Regions from separate parts of the Nissabacter sp. SGAir0207 genome, predicted to be linked through region 1. Evidence: riboswitches for the same ligand, from Rfam matches in the RefSeq annotation. Region 1 holds a riboswitch; each other region holds the start of a gene.

The links. A riboswitch is a leader RNA that binds a small molecule or an ion and turns the genes downstream of it on or off. The one in region 1 is predicted to bind thiamine pyrophosphate.
Region 2: it holds a riboswitch for thiamine pyrophosphate, as region 1 does, so the genes downstream of both, thiM (hydroxyethylthiazole kinase) here and thiB (thiamine ABC transporter substrate binding subunit) in region 1, are expected to answer to the same signal.
Region 3: it holds a riboswitch for thiamine pyrophosphate, as region 1 does, so the genes downstream of both, thiC (phosphomethylpyrimidine synthase ThiC) here and thiB (thiamine ABC transporter substrate binding subunit) in region 1, are expected to answer to the same signal.

What each region holds. Positions count from the first base shown of each region.
Region 1 is NZ_CP028035.1:3,213,597-3,223,885, reverse strand. It holds gene thiP (thiamine/thiamine pyrophosphate ABC transporter permease ThiP) at 1-820, opposite strand, end outside; gene thiB (thiamine ABC transporter substrate binding subunit) at 796-1,779, opposite strand; TPP riboswitch at 1,825-1,936, opposite strand; gene sgrR (HTH-type transcriptional regulator SgrR) at 1,979-3,640, opposite strand; gene C1N62_RS14430 (sugar efflux transporter) at 3,980-5,173, shown strand; gene leuD (3-isopropylmalate dehydratase small subunit) at 5,207-5,809, opposite strand; gene leuC (3-isopropylmalate dehydratase large subunit) at 5,821-7,221, opposite strand; gene leuB (3-isopropylmalate dehydrogenase) at 7,223-8,314, opposite strand; gene leuA (2-isopropylmalate synthase) at 8,317-9,891, opposite strand; gene leuL (leu operon leader peptide) at 9,987-10,070, opposite strand.
Region 2 is NZ_CP028035.1:908,737-919,025, reverse strand. It holds gene yegQ (tRNA 5-hydroxyuridine modification protein YegQ) at 24-1,379, shown strand; gene yegS (lipid kinase YegS) at 1,875-2,774, shown strand; gene C1N62_RS04060 (GntR family transcriptional regulator) at 2,868-3,548, shown strand; gene gutQ (arabinose-5-phosphate isomerase GutQ) at 3,657-4,634, shown strand; gene thiD (bifunctional hydroxymethylpyrimidine kinase/phosphomethylpyrimidine kinase) at 4,665-5,465, opposite strand; gene thiM (hydroxyethylthiazole kinase) at 5,462-6,268, opposite strand; TPP riboswitch at 6,306-6,402, opposite strand; gene C1N62_RS04040 (hypothetical protein) at 6,526-7,452, shown strand; gene C1N62_RS23125 (hypothetical protein) at 7,534-7,674, opposite strand; gene C1N62_RS04035 (GNAT family N-acetyltransferase) at 7,894-8,322, shown strand; gene C1N62_RS04030 (hypothetical protein) at 8,580-8,810, opposite strand; gene iraP (anti-adapter protein IraP) at 8,948-9,229, opposite strand; gene guaA (glutamine-hydrolyzing GMP synthase) at 9,425-10,289, opposite strand, start outside.
Region 3 is NZ_CP028035.1:3,578,379-3,588,667, reverse strand. It holds gene C1N62_RS16095 (thiazole synthase) at 1-153, opposite strand, end outside; gene thiS (sulfur carrier protein ThiS) at 155-355, opposite strand; gene C1N62_RS16085 (HesA/MoeB/ThiF family protein) at 339-1,100, opposite strand; gene thiE (thiamine phosphate synthase) at 1,090-1,737, opposite strand; gene thiC (phosphomethylpyrimidine synthase ThiC) at 1,730-3,658, opposite strand; TPP riboswitch at 3,771-3,886, opposite strand; gene rsd (sigma D regulator) at 3,944-4,462, opposite strand; gene nudC (NAD(+) diphosphatase) at 4,561-5,367, shown strand; gene hemE (uroporphyrinogen decarboxylase) at 5,381-6,445, shown strand; gene nfi (deoxyribonuclease V) at 6,455-7,147, shown strand; gene C1N62_RS16050 (YjaG family protein) at 7,204-7,794, shown strand; gene hupA (nucleoid-associated protein HU-alpha) at 7,984-8,256, shown strand; gene C1N62_RS16040 (DUF1481 domain-containing protein) at 8,303-8,962, shown strand; gene purD (phosphoribosylamine--glycine ligase) at 9,022-10,289, opposite strand, start outside.

The sequences.
Region 1 (10,289 bases):
GCGTGTGGCCGCCCGGCAGTGCCCGGTTGAGGCGCTGGCTCAGCAGCACCAGCCCCAGACAGCAGCCGAGCTGGAGCAGCGCCAGCAGCGCCGCCCGGCCCAGATCGTAGTCGTAACTCAGCGCCTGATAGATCGCCAGTTCAATGGTGGTCGCCTGTGGCCCGCCGCCCAATGACAGCACGGTGGCGAAGCTGGCAAAGCAGAGCATGAAGATCAGCGCCGCCGCGGGCAGCAGTTGCCGCCGCAGCGCTGGCCACTCAACAAAGCGCCACTGTTGCCAACCGCTCATGCCCAGCTGCGCCGCCAGCTGGCGCTGCTCCACCGGGATGCCCTCCAACGACTGCAACAGCAACCGGGTCGCCAGCGGCAGGTTAAAGAAGACGTGCGCCAGCAGGATACCCTGCAAGCCGTAGGGTGAGAAGGCGTAGGGCAGGCCGAGCCAGCCACAGAGCGCGGCCAGCCACCCCTGCCGACCATAGACGCTCAGCAGGCCAAACACCGCCACCAGCACCGGCAGCACCAGCGTCATGGCGCACAGGCGCAGTAGCAGGCGGCGGCCGGGAAAGCGGCGGCGGAACAGCGCGCGCGCCAGCGGCAGCGCTGGCAGCACCGAGCAGAGCGCCGACAGCAGCGCCTGCATAAAGGTGAAGCGCACCACATGCCACAGGTAGCTGTCCTGCGCCAGCGCCCGCCAGTTGGCGACCGGCGCGTGCAGCCACAGCGCGCCGAACGCCAGCCCGGCCACCGCCAGCAGCAGCCCGCCGGCGATCAGCCCCGGCAGCAGCCAGCCGGCGATCAGCGGCTGACGGCGGTTTGCCATGCCCGGATCCAGTCGGCGCGGTGGGTGGCCACGTCAGCGGCGCTGTAGCTCAGGGCGGTTTTCGGTACGCTCAGGCTCTCGAAGCCCGCGGGCAGCGGGGTGTCGGTGGCCGGGTACATCCAGTTGCCGGTCGGAATGGTTTGTTGGAATGCCGGGGTGAGCATGAACTTCATGAACTGCTGCGCCAGTTGCGGCTGGCGGCTGGCAGCCAGCTGGCCAGCCACCTCCACCTGGAGATAGTGCCCCTCGCTGAAGTCAGCGGCGGCGTAGGCGTCGTTTTTCTCTTCAATCAGGTGGTAGGCCGGTGAGGTGGTGTAGCTCAGCACCATGTCCGCCTCGCCCTTCAGGAACAGGCCGTAGGCTTCGCTCCAGCCTTTGGTGACGGTGACGGTCTTCTTCGCCAGCTTCTGCCAGGCCGTTGGCGCGTCATCGGCATAGACCTTCTGCATCCACAGCAGCAGCCCCAGCCCCGGCGTGCTGGTGCGCGGGTCTTCATAGATCACTTTCAGCGGGCGGTCGCTCTCCACCAGCTCGCGCAGGCTGGTCGGCGGGTTTTGCAGCTTCTGCTTGTTGTAGACGAACGCGAAGTAGCCGTAGTCGTAGGGCACAAAGGTGGTGTCCTGCCAGCCACCCGGCACCTTCAGCGCGGCGGTGTCGACGCCCGAGGGCGCAAACAGCCCGGTCTGGGCGGCGGCCTGCACCAGATTGTTGTCCAGCCCCAGCACCACGTCCGCCGGGCTGTTTTTGCCCTCCATCCGTAGCCGGTTGAGCAGCGAGACGCCATCCTCCAGCGGCACGAATTTCAGTTCACAGTGGCACTCCGCCTCAAAGGCTTTTTTCACCGCCGGGCCGGGGCCCCACTCGGAGGCGAAGGAGTCATAGGTGTACACCGTCAGGACAGGCTGGGCAGCCAGCGTCGGGGCAGAGATAAACAGCAGGCAGGACACGATCTTTTTCAACACTTTGCGCTCCTTGGCAGAAGGGTGGCAAAGGAGTTTGAGCAAGCAGGAAGCACTCTCAAATCCCTCCGCCGGTATTAACCGGATCAGGTTCGACGGGACTCTCTCAGCCAAAGCTGGCAACTGACGCCAGCATTTCGCACCCCGTTGAGAACGCGCCATTGTAAAGGCTTACTCCGGCGGGCGAAAGGGCGGCGTGTCAAGGCTCCGGCGGCGCGAACCACGCGGATTTGAAGTCGAACCAGCCGAGGGTGTTGAGCCGCACGCCGCGCATACTGCGCTGGCCCTGCAACTGCAACCAGTGGTGGAACAGCGGATGGATCTGGTGGCTGGCGACCAGCGAACGGCACCACTCCGCCAGTGGCAGTTGCTGCTGACGCCAGGCAGCGGCCTGCGATGCCGGTGGCTCCTCCAGACAGTGGTGCAGCAGCGGCAGCTCGTAGAGGCTGGCGAACAGCGAGTACTCCAGCGGCAGCGTGAAGTTGACGCTGCCGAGCCACAGGTCGCTCTGCGCTTCCCCGGCGTGCCACTGGGCATACTCCAGCGCCTGCACCCGCAGGGTGATGCCCTGCGCCGCCAGCAGCGGTTGCAGCGCGCGGCAGATGACGCCGAACTCCGGGTGATCGCGGTAGTAGGTGAGGGTCAGCGTCGTCAGGCCAGCCGGTTTGGCGGGCTGCGGGGGGTGGGTGCGGTGGTGCCAGCGCGGCAGCAGCCCGAGCGCCGGTGACCAGTAGCGCTGGTAACGGCGCTCGGCATGGTTGAGCAGCGCCGCCGGGTTGAGCAGCTCCGCCAGCCAGGCGCGCACCTCTGGCCGGGCGGCGGTGGCGGATCGCCGGTCAAACAGTACGAAGTAGCACCCCTCCTCAAGCCGGTTCTCCAGTTCGCGCGAGCCGGTGTCGTCCGCCTGCAACTGCACGCCGGAGGAGACCAGCTCCTCACTCAGCTCCGGCTGCACCCAGATGGTGACCTCATCAATCAGCGCGCGGTAACCAAAGTAGTCATCAAAGGCGCGGATACGCAGTTGGCTGCGGTGGTTGCGCACCACCGCGTAGGGGCCAGTGCCGACCGGATGGCGCGCGAAGCCGGGCAGCGTCTGCCACTCGTGCGGCAGGATCATGGCGCTGACGCTGCTGAGCAGCCACGGTAGCCACTGGTCTGGCATGGTCAGGGTGATGTCGATGACGTGCGGCGTCGGCGAGCGGATGGTCGCCAGATGGTTGAAGAGCGGCAGATGCTGGGCGCGCGTCAGGGAGGCGATCACATCCTCCATCTCCAGCGGCCGCCCGTGGTGGAAGGCGATGGCCGGACGCAAATAAAAGCGCCAGTGCAGCGGCGTCAGCGCCTGCCAATGGTGCGCCAGATCCGGCTCCAGTTCCCCGTTTTCCTCATTTATCCGCGTCAGGCCGCTGAAGATCTGGCGCGCCAGATGGGTCTCCGAGCGGCGCAGGGGCGAGCCGGGCAGCAGGTTGCTCATCGGCCGGTAGTAGAGCACCCGCAGCAGGTGCCGCCCCTGACGGAAGCTGCGCCCCAACTGGCCCAGCAGCATCTGGCGCGCCACCTGCCGGTCACCAAGCAGCTGCACCAGTTGGTCGGCGCTGCCCTGTTCCAACAGCTCCTCTGCCCGCTGGCGCTGTAACGCCAGCCCGGATTGCAGGAAGGTGAGGGTGGAGCGGCGGCCGCGACCCGCCTCGGCCTGCCAGCGTAACCAGCCAGCCTGTTGCATGGCATTGAGCAGCGAGCGGACGTGGCGGCGCGAGCAGTTGAGCAGCGCGGCCAGATCCGCCAGCCGGGTCTCGGCCGGTTCGCCGTGGAAGTGTTGCCACAGGCGGATAAACTGCTGCTGGCGGCGGGATGTCGGCATAAAAGGGGAACTCCTTGGCAGAAGGTGAGCCATTTTTCTTTCCCTATATTACGCCGATACTTAGCGTCAGCAATCCTGCGCCGATCCGGTGCGCATGGCCGGGGCGACGGCCATGCAGGCCAGCATTCCGCAAGTCCGCCGTGGGCGGGCTTCCCCTTTTCTGAGTAATGGTGTGTTCACCAGCCAGCCGGGTCCTCCGCTGGCTTTTTTTATGGGCGACGGCGCGCCAGCGGTGAAAAAAGCGCCATTGCTGGCGTGGTCTGCGGTATCCTGCCGCAAAGCCGTCTACACTCCACCTTTTAGGGTTAAAAACCGTCTATTTTTTGCAGGGATAACACCATGTCCAACCGGTCAATCACGCCGCGCTCCACCCTGTTCCGTCGCCTGAACCCCGTGTTTGTCGCCTTTTTGGCCGTGGCGTTCCTCAGCGGCATCGCCGGGGCGTTGCAGGCGCCGACCCTCAGCCTGTTCCTGACCACCGAGGTGAAGGCCAGCCCGCTCTGGGTTGGGCTGTTCTACACCATCAACGCGCTGGCGGGGATCGTGGTGAGCTTCCTGCTGGCGAAGCGCTCAGACCACAGCGGCGACCGGCGCAGCCTGATTCTGGTCTGCTGTTTGATGGCAGTCGGCAACTGTTTGCTGTTCGCCTTCAACCGCCACTACCTGACGCTGATCACCGCTGGCGTGCTGCTGGCGGCGATCGCCAACACCGCCATGCCACAGCTGTTCGCGCTGGCGCGTGAGTATGCCGACACCTCGGCGCGTGAGGTGGTGATGTTCAGCTCGATGATGCGCGCGCAGCTGTCGCTGGCGTGGGTGATTGGCCCGCCGCTCTCCTTTACCCTGGCGCTCAACTACGGCTTCACCCTGATGTTCTGCTTTGCCGCCGCCATCTTCCTGCTCAGCGCGCTGGTGGTGTGGTGGGTGCTGCCCTCGGTGCCGCGCGAGCCGCAGCCGGTAGACCAGATGGTGGTGTCGCCGAAGGCGTGGAAAGACATCAACGTGCGGACGCTGTTTTTCGCCTCGCTGCTGATGTGGACTTGCAACACCATGTACATCATCGACATGCCACTCTATATCAGCCATGATCTCGGGCTGCCCGACCGGCTGGCGGGGCTGCTGATGGGCACGGCGGCGGGGCTGGAGATCCCGGCGATGCTGCTGGCGGGCTACTACGTGAAGCGGGTCGGCAAGCGGCGGATGATGATTGGCGCGGTGGTGGCGGGCGTGCTGTTCTACGGCGGGCTGGTGCTGTTCCAGGATCGGACGATGCTGCTGGTGCTCCAGCTATTCAATGCCATCTTTATTGGCATTGTCGCGGGCATCGGGATGCTCTACTTCCAGGATCTGATGCCCGGCCGGCCGGGGTCGGCCACCACGCTATTTACCAACAGCATCTCCACGGGCGTGATTGTGGCGGGGGTGTTGCAGGGGGTAGTGGCGGAGCACTTCGGCCATTACGCGGTCTACTGCGTGGCGGGCGTGCTGTCGGTGCTGGCGCTGGCGCTCACCTGGCGGGTGCGCGACGTCTAAAAAAAGCCCGCCGGGCGGCGGGCTGGGCGGCGCTTATTTCATGAACGCTGGCTGCTGCGACTCGTAGGCCGCGATGCTGGCGTCGTGTTGCAGCGTCAGGCCGATGCTGTCGAGGCCATTGATCATGCAGTGGCGGCGGAAGCTGTCGATCTCAAACGGGTAGCGCTTCCCACCGGCGATCACCTCCTGCTTCTCCAGATCCACGGTGAAGGTGATCCCTTCCTGCTCTTTCACCAGAGTAAACAGCTCATCCACCTGCTCATCGCTCAACGTCACCGGCAGCAACTGGTTGTTGAATGAGTTACCGTAGAAGATATCCGCGAAGCTTGGCGCGATGATCACCTTGAAGCCGTAGTCGGTCAGCGCCCACGGCGCGTGCTCACGGGAGGAGCCGCAGCCAAAGTTCTCACGCGCCAGCAGGACACTGGCACCCTGATAGCGCGGGGCGTTCAACACAAAGGTCGGATCCGGCGACTGGCCAGCGTCGTCCAGGAAGCGCCAGTCGTGGAACAGGTGCTGGCCGAAGCCGGTGCGCGTCACTTTTTGCAGGAACTGTTTCGGGATGATGGCATCGGTATCGACGTTGGCCGCATCCAGCGGTGCGACCAAACCAATGTGCTGGGTAAATTTCGCCATGGTGCTATTCCTTAATTCAGTTCGCGGATGTCGGCAAAGTGGCCAGAGACCGCCGCCGCTGCCGCCATCGCCGGGCTGACCAGATGGGTACGGCCGCCACGGCCCTGACGGCCCTCAAAGTTACGGTTGCTGGTGGAGGCGCAACGCTCGCCGGGGTTCAGGCGGTCGTTGTTCATCGCCAGACACATGGAGCAGCCCGGCAGGCGCCACTCAAAGCCCGCCTCGATGAAGATCTTGTCCAGACCCTCCTGCTCGGCCTGCGCCTTCACCGGGCCGGAACCCGGCACCACGATGGCCTGTACGCCATTTGCCACTTTGCGCCCTTTGGCAATCTCCGCCGCCGCGCGCAGATCCTCAATGCGCGAGTTGGTGCAGGAGCCAATGAAGACCTTGTCGATGGCGACGTCGGTCAGCTTGATGCCCGGTTGCAGCCCCATGTAGGCCAGCGCCTTCTCGGCGGAGGCGCGCTCCACCGGATCGCTGAAGGAGTCTGGCGCGGGGATGATCTGGTTGACGGCGATCACCTGGCCGGGGTTGGTACCCCAGGTCACCTGCGGCGCGATCTCGGCGGCATCCAGCGTCACCACGCTGTCAAAGTGCGCGCCGTCATCTGATTTCAGCGTTGACCAGTAGGCCACCGCCGCGTCCCAATCGGCCCCTTTCGGCGCGAACTGGCGGCCCTCCAGGTAGGCGAAGGTGGTGGCGTCTGGCGCGACCAGCCCGGCCTTGGCGCCCATCTCAATCGCCATGTTGCACAGGGTCATGCGGCCCTCCATGCTCAGCGCCTCAATCGCCGAGCCGCAGAACTCCACCACATGGCCGGTGCCGCCAGCGCTGCCGGTCTTGCCGATCACCGCCAGCACGATGTCCTTGGCGGTGATGCCGTGCGCCGCGGTGCCCTTCACCTCAATCTTCATGGTCTTGGCGCGGCCCTGCTTCAGGGTCTGCGTCGCCAGCACGTGCTCCACCTCGGAGGTGCCGATGCCGAACGCCAGCGAACCAAACGCGCCGTGGGTGGCGGTGTGGGAGTCGCCGCAGACGATGGTCATGCCCGGCAGCGTCATGCCCTGCTCCGGGCCGATGACGTGCACGATGCCCTGGAACGGGTGGTTCAGGTCATACAGCTGGACGCCGAACTCCGCGCAGTTCTTGATCAGCTCCTGCATCTGGATGCGCGCCATCTCGCCAGAGGCGTTGATGTCTTTGGTCTGGGTCGAGACGTTGTGATCCATGGTGGCGAAGGTCTTGCCCGGCTGGCGTACCGGGCGGCCCATGGCGCGCAGGCCGTCAAATGCCTGCGGCGAGGTCACTTCATGCACCAGATGGCGGTCGATGTAGAGCAGCGGCGTCTCATTCGGCGCTTCGTGGACCACATGGGCGTCAAACAGTTTCTGGTATAAGGTCTTGGCCATGTTATGCCCCTTCTGCTACAAACCGGGCGATGATGTCGCCCATGTCACCGGTGGAGATGGCGTTGCCGTCACCCGCCAGATCGGCGGTGCGGGAACCCTGTTCTAATGCCTGATTGACGGCGCGCTCAATCGCGTCAGCCGCCTCATCCGCGCCCAGGCTGTAGCGCAACAGCAGCGTCAGCGACAGGATCTGCGCAATCGGGTTGGCGATGCCCTTGCCAGCGATGTCCGGCGCGGAGCCGCCCGCTGGCTCATACAGGCCAAAGCCCTCCTCATTCAGGCTGGCGGAGGGCAGCATCCCCATTGAGCCGGTGATCATCGCGCACTCGTCCGACAGGATGTCGCCAAACAGGTTGGAGCAGAGCAGCACGTCAAACTGCGACGGGTCTTTGATCAACTGCATGGTGGCGTTGTCGATGTACATGTGGGAGAGGGCGACGTCCGGGTAATCCTTGGCGATGCCGTTCACCACTTCACGCCACAGGATCGAGCTTTGCAGCACGTTGGCCTTGTCGATGGAGGTCACCTTGCCGCGGCGCTTGCGGGCGGACTCAAAGGCGATGCGCGCAATGCGCTCAATCTCAAAGCGGTGGTAGATCTCGGTGTCGAACGCCTTCTCCTGCGCCCCTTCGCCCTCGCGCCCCTTCGGCTGGCCGAAGTAGATGCCGCCGGTCAGTTCACGCACGCACAGGATGTCAAAGCCGCGCGCGGCGATGTCAGCGCGCAGCGGGCAGAAGGCTTCCAGACCGGTGTAGAGGCGCGCCGGGCGCAGGTTGCTGAACAGCTTGAAGTGCTTGCGCAGCGGCAGCAATGCGCCGCGCTCCGGCTGCTGGTCTGGCGGCAGGTTTTCCCACTTCGGGCCACCCACTGAGCCGAACAGGATGGCATCGGCCTGCTCACAGCCGGCCACGGTCTCGGCCGGCAGCGGGCTGCCGTGCTTGTCGATGGCCGCACCGCCGACATCATATTCGCGCGTGGTGATCGCCAGCCCAAAACGCTGGCGCACCGCATCAATCACTTTATAGGCCTGCGCCATCACTTCCGGGCCGATGCCATCTCCGGGCAGAACGGCAATGTGGTGGGTTTTGCTCATGTTCACACCATTTCCTGATTATTATGTTGTTGAGTGGTTTGCAGGCGCTGTTTCTCTTTTTCTACCTGCTTGCTGCGCCAGATGCAGTTCAGCACATGCACCATCGCCTTGGTGGAGGACTCCACGATGTCCGTTGCCAGCCCCACGCCGTGGAAGCGGCGCCCCTCATAGGAGACCACGATGTCCACCTGGCCCAGCGCGTCACGGCCGTGGCCCTTGGCGCTCAGTTGGTACTTCACCAGCTCAATCTGGTAGCCGGTGACGCGGTTGATCGCCTCGTAGACCGCATCGACCGGGCCATTGCCGGTGGCAGCCTCGGTCTTCACCTCGTCGCCGCAGCGCAGGTTGACGGTGGCAGTGGCGGTGATGCTGGAGCCGGACTGCACGTTGAAGTTATCCAGACGGTAGAACTCCGGCTCTTCCTGCTGCTTATTAATGAACACCAGCGCTTCCAGGTCATAGTCGAACACCTGGCCCTTCTTGTCCGCCAGCTTCAGGAAGGCGTCATACAGCGCGTCCAGGCTGTAGTCGCTCTCCTTATAGCCCATCTCCTCCATGCGGTGCTTCACGGCGGCGCGGCCAGAACGGGAGGTCAGGTTCAGCTGTACCTGATTCAGGCCGATGGACTCCGGCGTCATGATCTCGTAGTTCTGGCGGTTCTTCAGCACGCCATCCTGATGGATGCCGGAGGAGTGGGCGAAGGCGTTAGAGCCGACGATCGCCTTGTTGCCCGGAATCGGCATGTTGGTGATCTGGCTGACAATCTGGCTGGTGCGGTAGATCTCTTTGTGGTTGATGTTGGTGTGCACGTTCAGGATGTCTTCACGGGTCTTGATCGCCATGATGACCTCTTCCAGCGCGGTGTTGCCCGCGCGCTCGCCGATGCCGTTCAGGGTGCCCTCAACCTGGCGTGCGCCCGCCTGCACCGCGGCGATGGAGTTGCCGACCGCCATGCCCAGATCGTCGTGGCAGTGCACGGAGATGATCGCCTTGTCGATGTTTGGTACGCGGTCATACAGGGTGGAGATGATGCCGCTGAACTGGTGCGGGGTGGTGTAGCCCACGGTGTCCGGGATGTTGATGGTGGTGGCGCCGGCGGAGATGGCGGCCTCAACGATGCGGCACAGGTTATCAATCGGCGTGCGGCCGGCATCTTCGCAGGAGAACTCCACATCATCGGTATAGTTGCGGGCGCGTTTCACCGAGCGCATGGCCATCGCCATCACATCCTCAAAGGAGCGGCGCAGCTTGGACTCAATGTGCAGCGTGGAGGTGGCCAGGAAGACGTGGATACGGAACGCCTCCGCCACGCGCAGCGCCTCGGCGGCCACGTCGATGTCGCCATCCACACAGCGCGCCAGCCCACAGACGCGGCTGTTTTTGATCTGGCGGGCGATGGTCTGCACCGACTCAAAGTCACCCGGCGAGGAGACGGGGAAGCCCACTTCCATCACATCGACGCCCATTCTTTCCAGTGCCAGCGCAACTTGCAGCTTTTCGTTCACGCTCAGGCTGGCTTGCAGGGCTTGTTCACCGTCGCGCAGGGTGGTATCGAAAATAATAACTTGTTGGCTCATGGGGTTAATCCTTGTCTTGTCGTCTCGTTTCGCGCCCAGCGAGTAAAAAAAAACCCGCGCAATGGCGCGGGTTTTTTATTTGGGGGAGAGTTGATTCAGTGTTGAATCCCGTCCACCGCCCTACCGCGCAATGAGAATGCGAGAAGTAGTAGGCGGGTTAGACGGGTAACGATAAACATAGGAATCAGTCTCTCTCGTAACTTGTAAATATTTCGTTGCCTAATTTGATACGGCATCGCGTTACCCTTGTCAACCCTCGGGTCAAAAATAGCGACGCCAGGGCAGGGGGTGGCAAACAGAATAAAAAACTGCCGTGAAAAGCGCGGCCAAAGGAATCTTTGGCAAAGCGGGGCAGGGGGCAAGATGCGGGAAAAGTGGCTGGTTGGCTGCTTTTTTTG
Region 2 (10,289 bases), 1.6 Mb from region 1:
CTGTCATCAGAATGAGCCAAACCATGTCCAACACCTTTACCCCGGAGCTGCTCTCCCCCGCCGGCACCCTGAAAAACATGCGCTACGCCTTCGCCTATGGCGCGGATGCCGTCTACGCTGGCCAGCCGCGCTACAGCCTGCGCGTGCGCAACAATGAGTTCACCCACGAGAACCTGGCGCTCGGTATCCGCGAGGCCCACGCGCTGGGCAAAAAATTCTACGTGGTGGTGAACATCGCCCCGCACAACGCCAAGCTGAAAACCTTCCTGCGCGATCTGCAACCGGTGGTGGAGATGCAGCCGGATGCGTTGATCATGTCCGATCCCGGGCTGATCATGCTGGTACGCGAGGCGTTCCCGCAGATGCCGATCCACCTGTCGGTGCAGGCCAACGCGGTGAACTGGGCGACGGTGAAGTTCTGGCAGCAGATGGGGCTGTCGCGGGTGATCCTGTCGCGTGAGCTGGCGCTGGAGGAGATCGCCGAGATCCGCCAGCAGGTGCCGGGCATGGAGCTGGAGGTGTTCGTCCACGGCGCGCTCTGCATGGCCTACTCCGGCCGTTGCCTGCTCTCCGGCTACATCAACAAGCGCGACCCGAACCAAGGCACCTGCACCAACGCCTGCCGCTGGGAGTACCGGGTGCAGGAGGGGCAGGAGGATCAGGTGGGCAACATCGTCCACCAGCACACGCCAATCCCGGTCACGCAGGTGGAGCCGACGCTGGGCATCGGCGCGACCACTGATCGGGTGTTCATGCTGGCGGAGGCGCAGCGGCCGGACGAGCCGATGCCCGCCTTTGAGGATGAGCACGGCACCTACATCATGAACTCCAAGGATCTGCGCGCCATCCAGCATGTCGAGCAGCTGACGCGCATCGGCGTGCACTCGCTGAAGATTGAGGGGCGCACCAAATCCTTCTACTACTGCGCGCGCACCGCCCAGGTCTACCGCCGGGCGATCGATGACGCCGCCGCTGGCAAGCCCTTCGACCCGACGCTGCTGACCACACTGGAGGGGCTGGCGCACCGCGGCTACACCGAGGGCTTCCTGCGCCGCCATGTGCACGAGGAGAAGCAGAACTATGACTACGGCCACTCAATGTCTGAGCGCCAGCTGTTTGTCGGCGAGCTGACCGGCGAACGGCGCGACGGCTGGGCGGAGGTGCGGGTGAAAAACCGTTTCCTGCGCGGTGACAGCGTGGAGTTGATGACGCCTGCTGGCAACGTGCACTTCACGCTGTCGGCGATGCGCAACGCGCGCGGCGAGGAGGTGGAGGTGGCGCCGGGCGATGGCCACACCGTCTATCTGCCGCTGCCGGAGACGCTGGATACCCGTTTCGCCCTGCTGCTGCGTAATTTGCCCGAAAGTCAGGAAGCGTAAAAAAATAGCCCTGGAAATTGTGAGATTTTTTCATCATTTTTAGAATCGGATCACATCAATATTATTTTTTGGTGCGTACTATCTGGGGCGAAAATTAACAATCAAAAATAGCGTTGATGTTCTTCAGGAACCACCTCCTTAGCCGACCCAATCTCCCTTGGGTCGGCTTTTTCTTTCTTATCAATCAGATAAATAAAAATCATTTATTACGCAAATAATTGGATGAGAAATTTCAGTTTTTGTAAATAATGGCAAAACCATTCCCTTTCATTGCCCACCGGCGTTTATTATTTCCACACGTTTGCTGGCAGGGAAAATAAGCGGCCTGATTTTCCGCCCTTTTTATCTGCCCTCCTTTTTCTGCCGCTGCGCTAAGATTTATCTGCATTGCCTGCGGCCGCCCATTGCCAGTACCGGCGCCAGGGCGTTTTGGTTTATCTTATACTCAATGTTGGGCGACCCTGCCCGCTGTACGCTTATTGCCGGGAGTATGCAATGTTTGAATCATCAGTCCATGTACTGATCCTTAATGGAAAAGGGGCGGGAAATGAGGATCTCCGCCAGGCGGTCACGGCCCTGCGCCAGGATGGCGTGACCCTGCACGTACGCGTCACCTGGGAGCACGGCGATGCCGGGCGTTACGTCGAGGAGGCGGTGGCGCTGCGCGCCGCGACGGTGATTGCTGGCGGCGGCGACGGCACCATCAACGAGGTGGCCACCGCGCTCTGTCTGGCCCCCGACGACCAGCGGCCAGCGCTCGGCATCGTGCCGCTCGGCACCGCCAATGACTTCGCCACTGCCTGCAATATCCCTGACAATCTGGAGCTGGCGCTGCAACTGGCGATCAAGGGCCACGCCTACCCCATCGATCTGGCGCGGGTGAACCGTGAGCGCTACTTCATCAATATGGCGACCGGCGGCTTCGGCACCCGCATCACCACCGAGACGCCGGAGCGGCTGAAATCGGCGCTCGGCGGCGTCTCTTATCTGCTACACGGCCTGATGCGCATGGATACGCTGAAAGCGGATCGTTGCGCCATCACTGGCCCGGACTTCCAGTGGGAGGGCGACGCGCTGGTGATTGGCATCGGCAACGGCAAGCAGGCCGGTGGCGGGCAGGCGCTCTGCCCAGAAGCGCTGATCAATGACGGCCTGCTGCAACTGCGGCTGTTCACCTCCGAAGAGCTGGTGCCAGCGTTCCTGCGCAGCATCGTCAGCGGCGAGGAGAACCCGAATGTGATCTCCGCGGCGCTGCCGTGGCTGGAGATTCAGGCCCCGAATGAGATGACCTTCAACCTGGATGGCGAGCCGCTGAGCGATACCCACTTCCGTATTGAGCTGCTGCCAGCGGCCCTGAGCTGCCGCCTGCCGCCCAACTGCACCCTGCTGGGGTAAGCCGCCGTCGGCCCGCCGGGCCGCCGTCGTTAACCGCGCCGCCCACTCATGCTACACTGGCGGCCATCGTCTTTTGGTGAGCTGCCCTGCCCTATGCCTTCAGAACTGTTACATAATGTCCCGGTCAACCAGCAGATCTACCGCCTGTTGCGCCGGGAGATCGTTGACTGCACCATTGCCCCCGGCACCCTGCTGTCGGAGAAGGAGATCTCGCTGCGCTTTAGCGTGTCACGCCAGCCGGTGCGGGAGGCCTTTATCAAGCTGGCCGAGGCCGGGCTGGTGCAGATCCTGCCGCAGCGCGGCACCTTTGTGATGAAAATCTCCGCCAAGCAGGTGGCGGACGCGCGCTTCATCCGTCAGGCGCTGGAGTGCGCCGTGGTACGCCGCGCCGCCGCGATGGTGACCGATGAGCAGATCCGGCAGTTGGAGCACAATCTGGAGCGGCAGAAGCTGGCCGCCGCCAGCCAGCAGACGCGCGAGTTTTTGGCGCTGGATGACCAGTTCCACCAGCTGCTGACGCGCATCGCCAACTGTGAGCTGGCGTGGGAGACCATCGAGTCGATCAAGGCGACGATGGACCGGGTGCGCTTCCTGAGCCTGAGTGAGGTCTCGCCGCCGGAGAGCCTGCTGGCCCAGCACCAGCAGATCGCCGACGCCCTGAAGGCACGCGACGCCGACCGCGCCGAGGCCGCCATCCGTTTGCACCTCCAGGAGTTGATCTACTCCATCACGCCGATTGCCGAACAGAACAGCGACTGGTTCGAGGCGAGCTGATGCCCTGCCCGGCGCAGGCCGCCGGGCGTAAAATCTAACCCCGATCACAGTTTATCTGGCCGCCATCGCCCAGGATAAGGCCCTTTTTAGCCGACAGGAACCGTTGCAATGTCATACCCCTCCCCCCACCCGTTGCTGGATTTTGCCCGTGAGACGTTGGAGATAGAGCTGGCCGAGGCGCAGCGCCTGCTGGCGCGGCTGGATGGCCAGTTCGTCCAAGCCTGTGAACTGCTGCTCGCCTGCCGCGGCAAGGCGGTGGTCTCCGGCATCGGCAAGTCCGGCCACATTGGCAAGAAGATCGCCGCCTCGCTCGCCAGCACCGGCACGCCGGCCTTTTTCGTCCACCCGGCGGAGGCGCTGCATGGCGATCTCGGCATGATTGGCGAGGAGGATGTGATGATCTTTATCTCCTACTCCGGCCGCGCCAAGGAGCTGGATCTGATCCTGCCGCTGCTGGCCGAGAGCCGCATCCCGGTGATTGCCATTACCGGCGGGTTGGCCTCGCCGCTGGCGCAACAGGCGGCGTGCGTGCTGGACATCAGCGTGGAGCGTGAGGCCTGCCCAATGGGGCTGGCGCCCACCTCCAGCGCGGTCAATACCCTGATGATGGGCGACGCGCTGGCGATGGCCCTGATGCGCCAGCGCGGTTTCGGCGCGGAGGATTTCGCCCGCTCCCACCCCGGCGGCAGTCTGGGCGCGCGCCTGCTCAACCGGGTGCACCACCTGATGCGTACCGATGAGCGCATTCCGCAGGTGAGCGAGGGGGCGACGGTGATGGACGCGATGCTGGAGCTGAGCCGCACCGGGCTGGGGCTGGTGGCGGTGTGTGACGCCGCGCACCGGGTGCTGGGGGTGTTTACCGATGGCGATTTGCGTCGCTGGCTGGTGGCTGGCCATGCGCTGCAAGATCCGCTGTGGCCCGCGGTCACCCGTCCCGGCTTCCTGCTGCCCGCGCAGTGGCGCGCCGGTGAGGCGCTGGAGGCGCTGCACGCCAACCACCTGAGCGCTGCCCCGGTGGTGGACGTCAACGGCACGCTGGTGGGCGCGCTGAACCTGCATGACCTGCATCAGGCCGGTATCGGCTGAACACCGGCCTGATGCGCAGTCAGGCCGCGCTTACCACCAGTGGTGGAAGTGGTGCACCGGGCCGATGCCGCTGCCCACCTCCAGGCTGTCGGCCTGTTCCAGCGCCCGTTGCAGGTAGGCCTTTGCCAGCGGGACAGTATCCACCCAGCCGGTATGGCGCGGGCGCAACGCCGCCAGCGCCGCCGACAGGGTGCAGCCGGTGCCGTGGGTATGGCGCGTCGCTACCCGCGGCGCGCTGAAGCGCCACTCGCCGTCGCGGGTGAACAGCCAGTCTGGGCTCTCCTGCTCGCTCAAGTGGCCGCCCTTCATCAGCACCGCCTGACAGCCCAGTTCCAGCAACCCGCGCCCCTGCTGGCGCATCTCCTGCTCATTGCGAGCCTGATCGCAGGCCAGCAGCGCCGCCGCCTCCGGCAGGTTCGGCGTGATTAACGAGACCTGCGGCAACAGGCAGCGGCGGATCGCCTCCACCGCCTCCGGCGCCAGCAAGGGATCACCGCTCTTCGCCAGCATCACCGTATCCAGCACCACGTGCGGCACCTGGTAGTGCGCCAGCCGCTCCGCCACCGCCTCCACGATGTCACTGTTAGCCAGCATACCGATTTTCGCGCTGTCGATGCGCACGTCGCTGAGCACCGAGTCGAGCTGCGCCGCCACAAAACCAGGTTCGATACGGTAGACCGACTGCACGCCGTGGGTATTCTGCGCCACCAGCGCGGTGATGACGCTGGTGCCATAGGCACCCAGCGCGGAGAAGGCTTTCAGGTCAGCCTGGATGCCCGCGCCGCCGCTTGGGTCGGTGCCTGCGATGGTCAGGGCGTTAATGCGGGTCATGGGCGCGCCTCCCCAACCTGTTGCCACAGCGCATCCAGCAGGTGCGGCAGTAGCGTACCCGGCCCGGCGGCCTGCGCGGCCGCCCGCTCCCCGGCGCGCGCCATCAGCGCACAGGCGGCCGCGACATGATCCAACCGCCGCCCCTCCAGTGCAGTAAAGCCCGCCACCAGCGCCGACAGCGCACAGCCGGTGCCCACCACTCGCGTCAACAGCGCATCGCCCCCCGCCACCGCCCACGTCTGGCGGCCATCGGTGATGTAATCCACCGCCCCGGTTACCGCCACGATCGCACCGCACTGCTGCGCCAGCGCCTGCGCCGCCGGTAGCGCCCGCAGCGAGTCGTCGCCGCTGTCTACGCCGCGCCCCAACGCTGGCTGGCCCGCCAGCGCCAGTATCTCCGAGGCATTGGCGCGGATCGCCGCCGGGCGCAGGTCAAGCAGCCGGCGGGCAAAGTCCGTGCGGTAGGTGAGCGCGCCGACCGCCACCGGATCGAGCGTCCAGGGCGTACCGGCAGCGTTGGCGCTGTCGATGGCCGCCAACATGCTCTCCGCGCGGGCGTGGTTCAACGTACCGAGGTTGATTAGCAGCGCATCAGCCAGCGCGCTGAACTGCGCCGCCTCCTGTGGCTCCACCACCATCGCGGGCGATGCGCCGACGGCCAGCAGCAGATTGGCGGTAACGGACTGCACCACCTCATTGGTCAGACAGTGCACCAACGGCGCACGGCGCGACAGCGCGCGCCACGAGGCATCAGCAAGATCGGCGGGCAGCGCCAACAGGGTGGGATCGGTAGGGGACAGCATGGGCATTCTCCTTACCGGCGTGAAAGAAGGGGGTGCCGGCAAGGCATCCTGACTTCCCTACGCTGGCATTATCCAGTTCAGGTAATACGGGTATTTCTCAGCCTTCACCAGGAAGGGCACCCCGAGTCATTGGTCGCTGTATTACAGCGCGTCCAGCATAAGCAACCCACCGGTAAGTTGCAAATAACTTCGGGGGCTTATGATTAGCATAATTATATTTTGCGTTATTTTTAATCTGAAATACGTTGATTCAAATTATGACAAATCCCAAACGGAAGGAATATTTTTTACCTTTTCTGATATTAAGGGATAAATTAATGCGTGGTGAAATAACGTATCAAGGTGAAATAGTCGGGCCTGAATTAGCGCAGCAGCTGCTATCTTATAATACCCATAACCGGATGCTCTCCGAATCGCATATTGAGACACTGGCAGATTTAATGAAGCGCGGGCTATGGAAAAGGAACGCCCAACCGGTTCAATTTATTGGCACACCTGATAACCCTATTCGCTGTATTGATGGGCAGCATCGTCTCCATGCAATTGTCAAAGCTGGCGTAGACGTCTATATGACGTTGGCATTCAATGTGCCAGAAGAGTCTGCTGACACCATTGATAATGGCAAGCGCCGTACGCACGGTGATCACATCTTTTTCCGCGTACCGGGCATTAAACCTGGGCCGGCGAAAGAGATTGGCGTCATTGTGCCTACCCTCATCATTTACGAACGCCCCACCATTGTGCAGTGGTGCCAGAGCGGCCAACTGGCCATGAAAGGTGCCTCTTCAGCAGAGGTGGTCAATTATGTACAGAAGCACAAAGAGGAGTTGTTGGCCGCCTACGAGTGGGTGGATAAACACTGTTTCCCTACCCATAAATCACTCCGTTCCCGTTCAGAGATGATGCTTATTCGAGTATTAACCCGACGGGTGGATCCCGCAGCCTCAGACAGCTTCTGCTCTCAAATCTACGGGGACGTCAATTTGCAGCCTGAGACCATCGAGAAGGTCATATATTCATGGCTGCTTGATATGATGATGAAAGAGGAAGAGAAACATACAACACCACATATACGCTACACTATGGCTAAGGCGTGGAATAAAATCCGATCCGGTAATAATAAGAATATTAAATTACGACACCTGATCTATAAAAAGGGCGAGCCTGCCCAACGGTTCAAATGAGCCTATCACCTTCCTTAAAGAGAGAAGGCATTTCCCTTTTTACCTATTTTCTTTGCCCCTATAAAAGCGCCCGGCGGGCGCTTAGGGTTTGGCTTTTTTCTTCTTCCCTTTGTCAGGGGTTTTGATGGTCTCGGTGACGGTGGTTTTTGGCCGCCGCTTGGCCTCTTCCGGATCAACGAACTGGCCGGTCTCGGTGTCACGCACTACTTTACGCTCGTCCATAATGGCCTCACTGTGCAGGATGGTAAGCTAAGGCTATTGCCCTGCCCCCTTCCCCGCAAGCCCGCGCGGCTCACAACGTGTGATTTATCTATTTATAATCAATAAATTATCTGCATTTATCCACTCAGCGTGTCAGGCGGGTGCATGAAGGCGCTGGCGGCGTGTACTACGCTGAAGATAGCCCAAGGGCTTCTGGTTCACGTCACACAAGGAGTTTTGATGATCATTCGCCCCTATCAGGAGGCAGACCGCCCCTTCCTGCGCACCCTCTATCTCGCGGCCCGCAAGCAGGCCTGGCCCTGGCTGGAGAGCCACGACTGGCGGCTGGAGGATTTTGACCGGGCCGTGCTGGGCGAGACGGTATTGGTGGCGGAGCACGAGGGGCGTCCGGTGGGGTTTGCCTCACTGTTTGAGGCCGAGAACTTCCTGCATAACCTGTTCGTCGCCCCAGAGGCACAGGGGCAAGGGGCCGGGCTGGCGCTGCTCCAGGCGGCGCAGGAGACTTTTACCAGTACGGGCGCGTTGAAGTGTCTGGTGCGCAACACTGACGCGTTGGCGTTCTACTGTCGGCATGGCTGGCATAAGGTGAGCCGTGGTACGGCACCGAATGGGGAGTATTTTCTGCTGCACTACCCTGTGACGCGCTAAAGGCGCAGGCGGGGTCAGGACGTGATACGGCAGGTTTTCCGGGAGGATGGCCTGAATCGAAAAACCTGCCGCATCGTGGGTTGCTGAATAATCATCTGGGGAGCGGCTGGCCGGTCACGGCTGGTGCCTAAAAACTCCCCCCTAAGCAGGGTCCCTTGCGGTGTCTGGCATAGTGTCAGGCGATGGCCTGCCCTATGTAATAAAACGTTTTCCTGGTATACGTTATCTTTTTTAGGGTTAATAAAACTATCCAATCCTCAACCTGATATATGACGTATTATCGGCTCCGGCGCCCGCTGTACCGGGTGTGACTCTTCGCTGGAGATGCTAATGATATTGCCACAGTGCACACAGTACTGAACCTTAATGATGGTGTTGCCACTCTGGCTATCCTTAATGCTTTTTACCTGGGTTTGATAATCCTCGCCACTTGCCAGACACTCAGGACAGACTTCATTGCTGTCTTCATCATTTGAATTTTCTTTCACATTCCCTCCACATTTTGTTAGCAAATACTAACAAGCCTAGCAGCGATTACAGATGATGTGAAACCCCCAAACCGGGCTGCAACCCCCGCCATGCCTGATTTTTAGGCGATTCAGCCGGTTATCCTACCGACTTCAGATTATTCGGATTTTGCTTTCACCAATTTGGGCAAAGTGAGCAAGCGGTTTAAGTGAGAGCGCAACAAAACGACATCCGATGACACGATTCCCTCAAAATCCGTCTCTGCCGAAACAATCGCTTGGTTAATTGTTTGCGAGACATTTTCCGCCAGCGCCCGGTCCACTGTCAGGATCAGGGCAGCCAACACCAGCGATTGTGCCTCGACCTGCGCCGTCAAATCTTTGGTTTCCACCTCGATTTTTGACATTTTGATCAGGACATCTGCAACCAGATTTTTCATCGTCACCTCACAATGGCTTATTAATTGACCCTAGCACCCTCCCCGTCCGGCCGGACGCGCCCTGTCCATCCATGAGGCATAGTTTGAGATTTTATGTGTTTGGTGAGGGTACAGATGAGAGGTGTGAGAAGTTGTGAGCAGTGGGCATAAAAAACCCCTGCCTGAGCAGGGGTTTTGGAGGGGGTCAGGCGGGGGTTATTCCCACTCAATCGTTGCCGGTGGTTTGCCGGAGATGTCGTAGACCACGCGGGAGATGCCGTTGACTTCGTTGATGATGCGGTTGGAGACGCGGCCAAGGAAGTCGTATGGCAGGTGCGCCCAGTGGGCGGTCATGAAGTCGATGGTCTCGACCGCACGCAGGGAGACAACCCAGTCATATTTGCGGCCGTCGCCCATTACGCCGACGGAGCGCACCGGCAGGAACACCGTGAAGGCCTGGCTGACCTTGTTGTAGAGGTCGGCTTTGTGCAGCTCTTCGATGAAGATGGCGTCCGCGCGGCGCAGCAGGTCGCAGTACTCCTTCTTCACTTCACCCAGCACGCGCACGCCGAGGCCTGGGCCTGGGAACGGGTGACGGTAGAGCATGTCGTACGGCAGGCCCAGCTCCAGGCCGATTTTGCGCACTTCGTCCTTGAACAGCTCTTTCAGCGGTTCAACCAGACCCAGCTTCATCTCTTTCGGCAGGCCGCCGACGTTGTGGTGCGACTTGATGACGTGCGCCTTGCCGGTGGCGGAGGCGGCGGACTCAATCACATCCGGGTAGATGGTGCCCTGCGCCAGCCACTTGAACTCTTCGTGCTTGCTCGCCTCTTCGTCGAACACCTCAACGAACACGCGGCCGATGGTCTTGCGCTTGGCCTCTGGGTCGTCAATGCCCGCCAGCGCCGACAGGAAGCGATCTTCCGCCGGTACGTGCACGATGTTCAGGCCGAAGTGGTCGCCGAACATCTCCAGCACCTGATCTGCCTCGTTCAGGCGCAGCAGGCCGTTGTCAACGAAGACGCAGGTCAGGCGGTCACCGATGGCGCGGTGCAGCAGCAGCGCGGTCACGGAGGAGTCC
Region 3 (10,289 bases), 360 kb from region 1:
ATTGCCGCCGCGCAGGTCAACGCGCTTCATCGCCATCGTCACCAACTGGCTGCCGGAAGCGGCCAGCGCCGCTTGCATTAGATCGGCGCTGGCGAATTTGCCGGTACCGGTAAACAGGGAAGAGTCAAAAGTTACATCGGCAATCGTCAGCATCTCAGCCTCCTGCAATGGCCTGAAACAGCAGAATGGCGTCGCCGTCCTGCAACATGTGGGTCTCCCACTGCGCGCGCGGGATAATGATCTGGTTTACGGCCAGCGCCGTGCCGGGCTGGTGGCGGCCAAGCTGGTGGAGCAGCGCCGCCAACGTCAGGGGGGCAGTGAGGGGCAGGCGCTCGTCATTAATGCTGATGACCATCACGCCCTCCGCAGACGGTGCAACCGGCATCGGCGCTCAGTTGCAGGGTCGCCCAGCTCTGCTGCTTGCCATCGAATAGCCGCAGTTTGCCAGCGAGCGCGGCGGGCATCCCAGCCAGCATCTTGATCGCCTCCAGAGCCTGTAGCGTGCCGATCACCCCCACCACTGGCCCCAGCACCCCGGCGGTGCGGCAGTTGCGTTCCGGCAGATCGCGGTCAGGGTAGAGGCAGGCATAGCAGCCGTGGCGATAGGGCGGCGTGAGCACCAGCAACTGGCCGCTGAAGCCCACCGCGCTGCCGCTGATAAGTGGCTTGCCCGCCGAGATGCACGCCTGATTGATCGCGTGGCGGGTCGCCATGTTGTCGCTGCAATCCAGCACCAAATCGGCGCGCTTCACGGCGTCTGCCAGCGCCTGATCCTGCATCCGCACCGGCAGGGCGATCGCTTCAACTTGCGGGTTGAGATCGCGCAGCCGCTGGCTGGCCAGCCCGGCTTTGTGCTGTTTGAGATCGGCCGTGCGGTAGAGGATCTGCCGTTGCAGGTTAGTGATCTCCAGCCGATCGTCATCGGCCAGCAGGATCGTGCCGACACCGGCCGCCGCCAGATAGAGCGCCGCCGGCGAGCCAAGCCCGCCGAGGCCAATAATCAGTACCGTGGCGGCCCGCAGCGCCTCCTGCCCCTGTGGGCCAACCTCCTCAAGCAACAGCTGCCGACTGTAGCGCAGGAAATCTTCGTCATTGAGCATCATCCGCCTCCGCGCAGAGCGCCAGTAACTCCGCGGTGGCCTGACGCCAGTCGCGTGCCTGTGTGATGGCGCTGACCACCGCGATGCTGCCGACGCCGGTAGCCAGCACCTCCGGCGCGCGCGCGATACTGATGCCGCCAATCGCCACCGTCGGGAAGGCACCCTGTAGGCGATCAATGTGCCGCGCCAAATCGCGCACGCCTTGTGGGGCAGAGGGCATCTGTTTGGTCTGGGTCGGGAAGATGTGGCCCAACGCCAGATAGGAGGGGCGCACGGCGATCGCGCGCGCCAGCTCCGCCTCATCATGGGTAGAGACGCCAAGGCGCAGCCCGGCCTGCCGGATCGCCGCCAGATCGGCGCTGTCCAGATCCTCCTGCCCCAGATGCACGCCATAGGCCTGATGCCTGATCGCCAGCCGCCAGTAGTCATTGATGAACAGCCGAGCCTGATACCGCTGGCCAAGGGCGATGGCCTCGACAATCGCTGGCTCTGCCTCGGCGTCCGGCAGATCCTTGATGCGCAGTTGGAGGGTTCTTACGCCAGCTTCCAGCAGGCGGGCGATCCACGCCACGCTGTCCACCACCGGGTAGAGGCCAAGACGGTGCGGTACGGGCGGAAAGGCGGGCAGGTTACTCATTGCTGGCCTCCGGTTGCAGGGCGGCTTCTTGGTAAAGCTCACTGCCTTGGGCGCGGAAGGCGGCGGACATCTGGTCCATGCCAGCATCGCGTACCTCAATCGGGTGGGCGGCGGCGTAGTCGCGCACCTCCTGGGAGATCTTCATTGAGCAGAACTTCGGCCCGCACATGGAGCAGAAGTGCGCCACCTTGCCGGACTCCTGCGGCAGCGTCTCATCGTGGTAGGCGCGGGCGGTGGCGGGGTCCAGCGCCAGATTGAACTGGTCTTCCCAGCGGAACTCAAAGCGCGCCTTGGACATCGCGTTGTCGCGGATCTGCGCGCCGGGGTGTCCCTTCGCTAAATCGGCGGCGTGGGCGGCAATCTTGTAGGTGATCAGCCCCTGCTTCACATCCTCTTTATTGGGCAGGCCGAGGTGCTCTTTCGGGGTGACATAACAGAGCATCGCGCAGCCGAACCAGCCGATCATGGCGGCCCCGATGCCGGAGGTGAAGTGGTCATACCCCGGCGCAATGTCGGTGGTCAGCGGGCCGAGGGTGTAGAACGGCGCTTCATGGCAGTGCTCCAGCTCCTCGGTCATGTTGCGGCGGATCATGTGCATCGGCACATGGCCGGGGCCTTCAATCATCACCTGCACGTCATACTCCCAGGCAATTTTGGTCAGCTCGCCCAGCGTATGCAGTTCAGCAAACTGCGCCTCGTCGTTGGCATCCTGAATAGAACCGGGGCGCAGGCCATCGCCCAGCGACAGCGAGACGTCATAGGCGGCGCAGATTTCACAAATTTCGCGGAAGTGCTGGTAGAGGAAGTTCTCACGGTGGTGGGAGAGGCACCACTTCGCCATGATGGAACCGCCGCGCGAGACAATGCCGGTCAGGCGCTTGGCGGTCATCGGCACGTAGCGCAGCAGCACGCCCGCGTGGATGGTGAAGTAGTCCACGCCCTGTTCGGCCTGCTCCAGCAGCGTGTCGCGGAACATCTCCCAGGTCAGGTTTTCGGCCACGCCATTGACCTTCTCCAGCGCCTGATAGATCGGCACCGTGCCAATCGGCACCGGGCTGTTGCGCAGGATCCACTCCCGCGTTTCGTGGATGTAGCGGCCGGTGGAGAGATCCATCACCGTGTCCGCGCCCCAGCGGGTTGACCACACCAGCTTTTCTACCTCCTCTTCGATGGAGGAGGTCACGGCGGAGTTGCCGATATTGGCGTTCACCTTGACCAGGAAGTTGCGGCCAATGATCATCGGCTCGGACTCTGGGTGGTTGATATTGGCTGGGATGATGGCCCGGCCCGCTGCCACCTCCTGGCGCACAAATTCGGGCGTGATGTCAGGTGGCAGCAGGGCACCAAAGCTCTGGCCGGGGTGCTGCTGGCGCAGCACTTCACTGCGGATGCGCTCGCGCCCCATGTTTTCGCGCAGGGCGATGAACTCCATCTCCGGCGTGATGATCCCCTGACGGGCATAGTGCAACTGGGTGACCCGGCGGCCCACCTTGGCGCGCTGCGGCTGCGGCAGGTGCTCAAAACGCAGGTGATCCAACCCCTCATCGGCCAGTCGCTGCTGGGTAAAATGGGAGCTGACGTGGGAGAGCGGCGCGGTATCTTCGCGTTCGGCAATCCAGCCGGCGCGCAGTTTCGGCAGGCCAGCGTGCACATCCAGCGTGGCCTCGGGATCGCCGTAGGGGCCGGCGGTGTCATAGACCGGCACCGCCTCGTTTGGCTCATAGCGCGGGGCCTCTTTGCTGCCGCCGACCATCGTCGGGCTGAGCTGGATCTCGCGCATCGGCACCCGGATGTCCGGGCGTGAGCCGGTCAAATAGATGCGGGTAGAGTTGGGGAACGCGACGCCCTGCAGGCCGTCAATGAATGCCTGAGCCTCAGCGCGTTGCTGCTGGCGGCGGGAGACAGGTTTGGTGATAGACATAGCAAATTCCTTCCGTATGAGTATGGGAACGTTGCTTGTCTGGAGTGGTTTTCGGCGGGAGTAACAGAATGGGGCCGGGGGCGCGCGCAAAAAGGGTGCGCGCAGCCCCGGACACGAAATTACTCTTGTTCCCTTCGCGGGTACTAACCCGATCAGGTTCCGCGGATCCCGAATTAACGGTCTCAGCCTGGCATCCACATGATGCGCTAGGCACTCCGACAAGAAGCCTCAGTATACGAGGCGGATAAAAAACGACAACCCTTGTAGGGTCATCGGGACTGCAAATCAGGCTGGGCGAGCAATCGCCGGATCGTTAGCGACCGGCTGCTCCAGCGGCAGGGCGGCGGCCTCAAGCGCCAGGCCAATCAACTGGTCTTCAAACTGGAAACGGGCATCCAACGCCACGCCGATTTCGGCCAACGCCTCATGGAATTCGAGGATGTTGTCGTGATCCAGGGTGGTTTCCATCGAGCGATCGTAGAGCGCCATGATGCTTTCGGTATTGCCTTGCAGGGCAGGATAGAGCTGGGTGGTGATCACCATGCGCGGGCTTTGCGTGCCCTCAATCCCTTGGATGATTTTGTCGTAGATGTGGAAATGGCCAGCCGAGAGGTAATCCACCAGACGATGGCAGAAGTTATTCAGCGCCTCTTCATCCAGTGGCGTATGCTTTTCTTTATGCGATTTTAAACCGACCAGCGTGCAATAGGCGACTAATAGCTCTTTACGTTCATGCAGCCATTGATCAATTAACTCATTACTGCCGCCAACGCGCTGAGTCAGTCTTTCCAGACGGTTTAGCATGGTGGACTCCGTGAGCAAGAAAACGTGTTTAATCGTTACTAATATGTAAAAGTCACAATCCCAGAGTGTCAGTGTAGTCGAGGTTATGCAATAACAATATGGAAATTCAACTCACAGAATCACATCAGGGCTGGTGGGTGATCAGCCACGAGGGCAAGCTGTGGCTGCCGAAGGGCGAACTGCCGGTTGGCCCGGCCACACAATTCTCACTGGTGGGCAAAGCCGCCCGCCAATTGGGCGAATGGCAGGGACTGCCGATCTGGCTGGTGCGCGAGCCGCGGCCAGCGGAGATGGCCTCTGTGCGGCAGCTTATCGACCAGGATCGCGAGCTGTTCCAGCTGGCCGGGCGCGGTGTGCAGCTGGCGGAGTTCTACCGTTCGCACCGCTTCTGTGGCTACTGCGGCCATGAGATGCATCCCAGCAAAAAAGAGTGGGCGGTGCACTGCCAGCACTGCCATGAGCGCTACTATCCCCAGATTGCCCCTTGCATGATCGTGGCGATCCGCCGCGGTGAAGAGATCCTGCTGGCCCAGCACGTTCGCCACCGCAACGGCATCCACACGGTGCTGGCCGGTTTTGTCGAGGTCGGCGAGACAATGGAGCAGGCGGTGGCGCGCGAAGTGATGGAGGAGAGCAACCTCTGCGTGAAAAACCTGCGCTATGTCAGTTCCCAGCCTTGGCCCTTCCCCAATTCGCTGATGATGGCCTTTATGGCGGATTACGATCGCGGCGAGATCCGTGTTGATCCCAGCGAATTGCTCAGCGCCGCTTGGTATCGCTATGACCAGCTGCCGCAACTGCCGCCGCCCGGCACCATCGCCCGCCGCCTGATTGAGGACACCGTGGCACTGTGCCGTGCAGAGAGCGAAAGCCGGGGCGCGCGTGGTACAATGGCGCCGGATTAATGAGGAGCCCTACATGAAAGAGTTGAAGAACGATCGCTATCTGCGCGCGCTGCTGCGTCAGCCGGTCGATGTTACCCCTGTCTGGATGATGCGTCAGGCCGGGCGTTATTTGCCGGAGTACAAGGCGACGCGGGCACAGGCCGGTGATTTTATGTCACTGTGCAAAAATGCCGAGCTGGCGTGTGAAGTGACATTGCAGCCGCTGCGCCGCTTCCCGCTGGATGCCGCGATCCTGTTCTCCGACATCCTGACCATCCCGGACGCCATGGGCCTGGGGCTGCACTTCGAGGCCGGTGAAGGCCCGCGCTTCTCCCATCCGGTAACCTGCCGCGCGGACGTAGAGAAGCTGCCGATTCCCGATCCTGAGCAGGAGCTGGGCTATGTGATGAATGCGGTGCGCACCATCCGCCACAATCTGGAGGGGGAGGTGCCGCTGATTGGCTTCTCCGGCAGCCCGTGGACGCTGGCTACCTACATGGTGGAAGGCGGCAGCAGCAAGGCCTTCACCAAGCTGAAGAAGATGATGTACGCCGAGCCAGCGACCCTGCACCTGATGCTCGACAAGCTGGCGGACAGTGTCATTCTCTACCTGAATGCCCAAATCAAGGCGGGCGCGCAGTCGGTGATGGTATTCGACACCTGGGGCGGCGTGCTGACCGGCCGCGACTACCAAGAGTTCTCCCTGCACTACATGCATAAGATCGTCGATGGCCTGATCCGCGAGAACGAAGGGCGCCGCGTGCCAGTAACGCTGTTCACCAAAGGCGGCGGGCAGTGGCTGGAGGCGATGGCCGCCACCGGCTGTGACGCGCTGGGCCTCGACTGGACCACCGACATCGCCGATGCGCGCCGTCGCGTGGGGCATCAGGTTGCCCTGCAAGGCAATATGGATCCGTCTATGCTTTATGCGCCACCGTCCCGCATCGAACAGGAGGTCGAAACCATCCTGGCGGGCTTTGGTCACGGGGAGGGCCATGTGTTTAACCTTGGCCACGGTATCCATCTGGATGTGCCGCCGGAGCACGCCGGCGCATTCGTCAATGCGGTACATGCCCAATCGGCGAAGTACCACCAATAAGGAGCAGGTTTGATTGATACTCAGGCGTTGCGTCAGGAGCAGATAATCAAGGCGGCGGAAGTGATCCGCCATGATGATTATGAGTTTGAGCAACCGGCGTTCATCGCCGGGGCGGATGTCGGGTTTGAGCAGGAGGGGGAGGTGACACGCGCCGCCATCGCCCTGCTGCGCTACCCCTCGCTGGAGCTGGTGGAGTACCGCATCGCGCGGATCAAGACCACCATGCCCTATATTCCGGGCTTTCTCTCCTTCCGTGAGTACCCGGCCCTGCTGGCCGCCTGGGATCAGTTGCAACAGAAGCCTGACCTGCTGTTCGTTGATGGCCACGGCATCTCCCACCCGCGCCGGCTGGGCGTTGCCAGTCACTTTGGCCTGCTGGTAAACGTGCCAACCATCGGCGTGGCGAAGCGCCGCCTGTGCGGCAAGTTCGAGCCGCTGGGGCCGGAGGTCGGGGCGAAGCAGCCCTTGATGGACAAGGGCGAACAGCTGGCGTGGGTGTGGCGCAGCAAGGCGCGCTGCAACCCGCTGTTTGTCGCCACCGGCCACCGCGTCGGCCTCGACAGCGCGCTGGCATGGGTGGAGCGCTGCACGCGTGGCTACCGCCTGCCGGAACCCACCCGCTGGGCAGACGCGGTGGCCTCCAACCGGCCCGCGTTCCAGCGCTGGCAGGCCCTGCCGCCCGCTTTAGGAATCGAAGAATAGGGTTCCTGGAAGTTTTCGGGTACACTGCCGCGCAGCAACATTACTGAGAACCGAACATGTTACAAAACCCGATCCACTTGCGGCTTGAAAAGCTGGAGAGCTGGCAACACGTCACCTTTATGGCCAGCCTGTGCGAGCGCATGTACCCCAACTATCAGATGTTCTGTCTGCAAACCGGTTTTGGCGATCCACAAGTCTATCGCCGCATTTTGGATCTGGTTTGGGAAACGCTGGTGGTAAAGGATGCCAAGGTCAATTTTGACAGCCAGCTCGAGAAGCTGGAAGAGGCGATCCCTTCGGCAGAAGATTACGATCTTTACGGCGTTTACCCGGCAATCGATGCCTGTATCGCATTAGGGGAACTTATCCACTCGCGACTTAGCGGCGAGACTTACTCTCACGCCGTGGCAATCAGCGAAACTTCCATTCGAACCGTCGCCATGCTGGAGATGACTCAGGCAGGCAAAGAGATGACCGACGCAGAACTGAAAATTGTGCCAGCTGTCGAGGAAGAGTGGGATATCCAATGGGAAATTTTCCGCTTGCTGGCTGCCTGCGAGGAGCGTGACCTGGAATTGATTAAGGGGTTACGTTCTGACCTGCGCGAAGCAGCGGTCAGTAACATTGGGATAAATTTAACGCAATAAGGCAACAAAACGTGATTTAACGCCTGATTTGTCGTGCCTTAAGGCTTCACATCCGCACCCTGTCTGGTCTACATTTGGGGGGCGTAAAAAAAGTGGCTATCGGTGCGTGTATGCAGGAGAGTGCTGTCCATCGGCATATCCGTCGCACTCGATGCTTTGCAAACGATAAACACACTGTAAGGATAACTTATGAATAAGACTCAACTGATTGATGTAATCGCAGACAAGGCTGATCTGTCCAAGGCTCAGGCTAAAGCCGCACTGGAATCAACCCTGAACGCGATTACTGAGTCTCTGAAAGACGGTGATGCAGTACAATTGGTTGGCTTCGGGACGTTCAAAGTAAACCATCGTAGCGAGCGCACTGGCCGCAACCCGCAAACCGGTAAAGAAATCAAAATCGCTGCTGCAAACGTACCGGCTTTCGTTTCTGGCAAGGCACTGAAAGACGCTGTTAAATAATCGCGCTTCTGTGAAAAGAATAGACAGGGGGGCGATCACGCCCCTTTTGTTTGCCCGCCGCTGCCTGATCGCCACCCTTCTGGCGAGCGGCCTGGCGGGCTGTAGTTTCCACGACGATCCCCCCACCTTCACTGCCAGCGGTTACATCGCTGATCAGGGCATCAACCGCCTTTGGCGTCAGGATGATGCTCAGAACCATCCACAAACGCTTATCAATGTCTACAGCCCCTATCGTGGCAAAGAGACGGTCATCACGCGCTACGAGTATCAGGACAATCTCCTGCACCAGATCCGCGAGACCCATCTTGGCCCAGAGGGGGAGACCATCCAGATCCGCTTTGACCGTGAGGGGCAGGTGAGCTTTATGCAGCGCCAGCGAGCCAGCGGTCGGCAGAAGCTCTCTGCGGATGATATTGGCCGCTACCAGTATCAGGCGCAGGCCGTGCGTGAGCTGAGCGATACCCTGCGCGCCGGGCAGGTTAGCCTGAATCAGGGGCGCTGGAATCAGGGCGTCATTACCCTGTGCAGTGGTGAGACGGTGAAACCTCAATTCGGTGCCTATTCACAAGTCTGGCTGGCGAAACGGGCGAGTCAGTCCAATGACCGGCTGGGGCTGGCGTGGCTGAGCGCGCCGGAAGGCACGGAACTGCTGCTGGTGGCGAATGAGGATTTCTGCCGCTGGGAACCCAAGCCCGACAATCTGTAAATCCCGCCAAATGCCGCCCATAAAAAAGGGCGCCGTAGCGCCCCTGTAAACCTGTACCTTTATTTATCCTGCTGGCTTTCCCGTGCAATCGCACGGTAGCCGATGTCATGGCGGCAGAAGCAGCCCTGCCACTGGATGCTCTCGGCCAGCTGGTGGGCGCGACGCTGCGCGGCGGCCACGGTTTCGCCCAGCGCGGTGACGCACAGCACGCGGCCACCGCTGGTCACCACCTGCTCATCCTGCAAGCGGGTACCGGCGTGGAACACCTTGCCATCTGAAACCTCTTCCAGCGGCAGGCCGTGGATCACGTCGCCTGTCGGGTAGTTGCCCGGATAGCCGCCCGCGGCCAGCACGACGCCCAGCGCCGGGCGCTCGTCCCAGTCAGAGCTTTTGCCGCTCAGGTCGCCTTCCGCGCCCGCCAGACACAGTTCAACCAGATCGGAACGCAGACGCAGCATGATCGGCTGGGTCTCCGGGTCGCCAAAGCGGCAGTTGAACTCAATCACCTTCGGCTGGCCGTCGGCGGAGATCATCAGGCCGGCGTAGAGGAAACCGGTGTAGGTATTGCCTTCCGCCGCCATGCCGCGCACGGTCGGGTAGATCACCTGTTCCATGATGCGCTGGTGGATCTCTTCAGAGACCACCGGGGCAGGGGAGTAAGCGCCCATGCCGCCGGTGTTCGGGCCGGTATCGCCATCGCCAACGCGTTTGTGATCCTGGCTGGTGGCCATCGGCAAGACGTGGGTGCCATCGACCATCACGATAAAGCTGGCCTCTTCGCCGTCCAGGAACTCCTCAACCACGATGCGGTGGCCGGCGTCGCCAAAGGCATTGCCTGCCAGCATGTCAGTCACTGCCGCTTCCGCCTCTTCCAGCGTCATAGCAACAATCACCCCTTTGCCCGCCGCCAGACCGTCGGCCTTGATGACAATCGGCGCGCCCTTGCTGCGCACATAGGCCAGCGCCAGCTCGACGTCAGTAAAATTGTGGTACTCCGCTGTCGGAATGGCATGGCGCGCCAGGAAGTCCTTGGTGAACGCCTTGGAGCCTTCCAATTGGGCAGCCGCTTGCGTCGGGCCGAAGATCTTTAGGCCCGCGGCGCGGAAGGCGTCTACCACGCCAATCACCAGCGGCGCTTCCGGGCCAACGATGGTCAGGCCAATCTCATTCTGTTTGGCGAACTCCAGCAGGCCGTTGACGTCCGTGGCGGCGATATCGACATTCACCAGCAGCGGCTCCAGGGCGGTGCCAGCATTGCCCGGTGCGACAAAGACTTTATCCGCCAGCGGGGATTGGGAGGCTTTCCAGGCCAGCGCGTGTTCGCGGC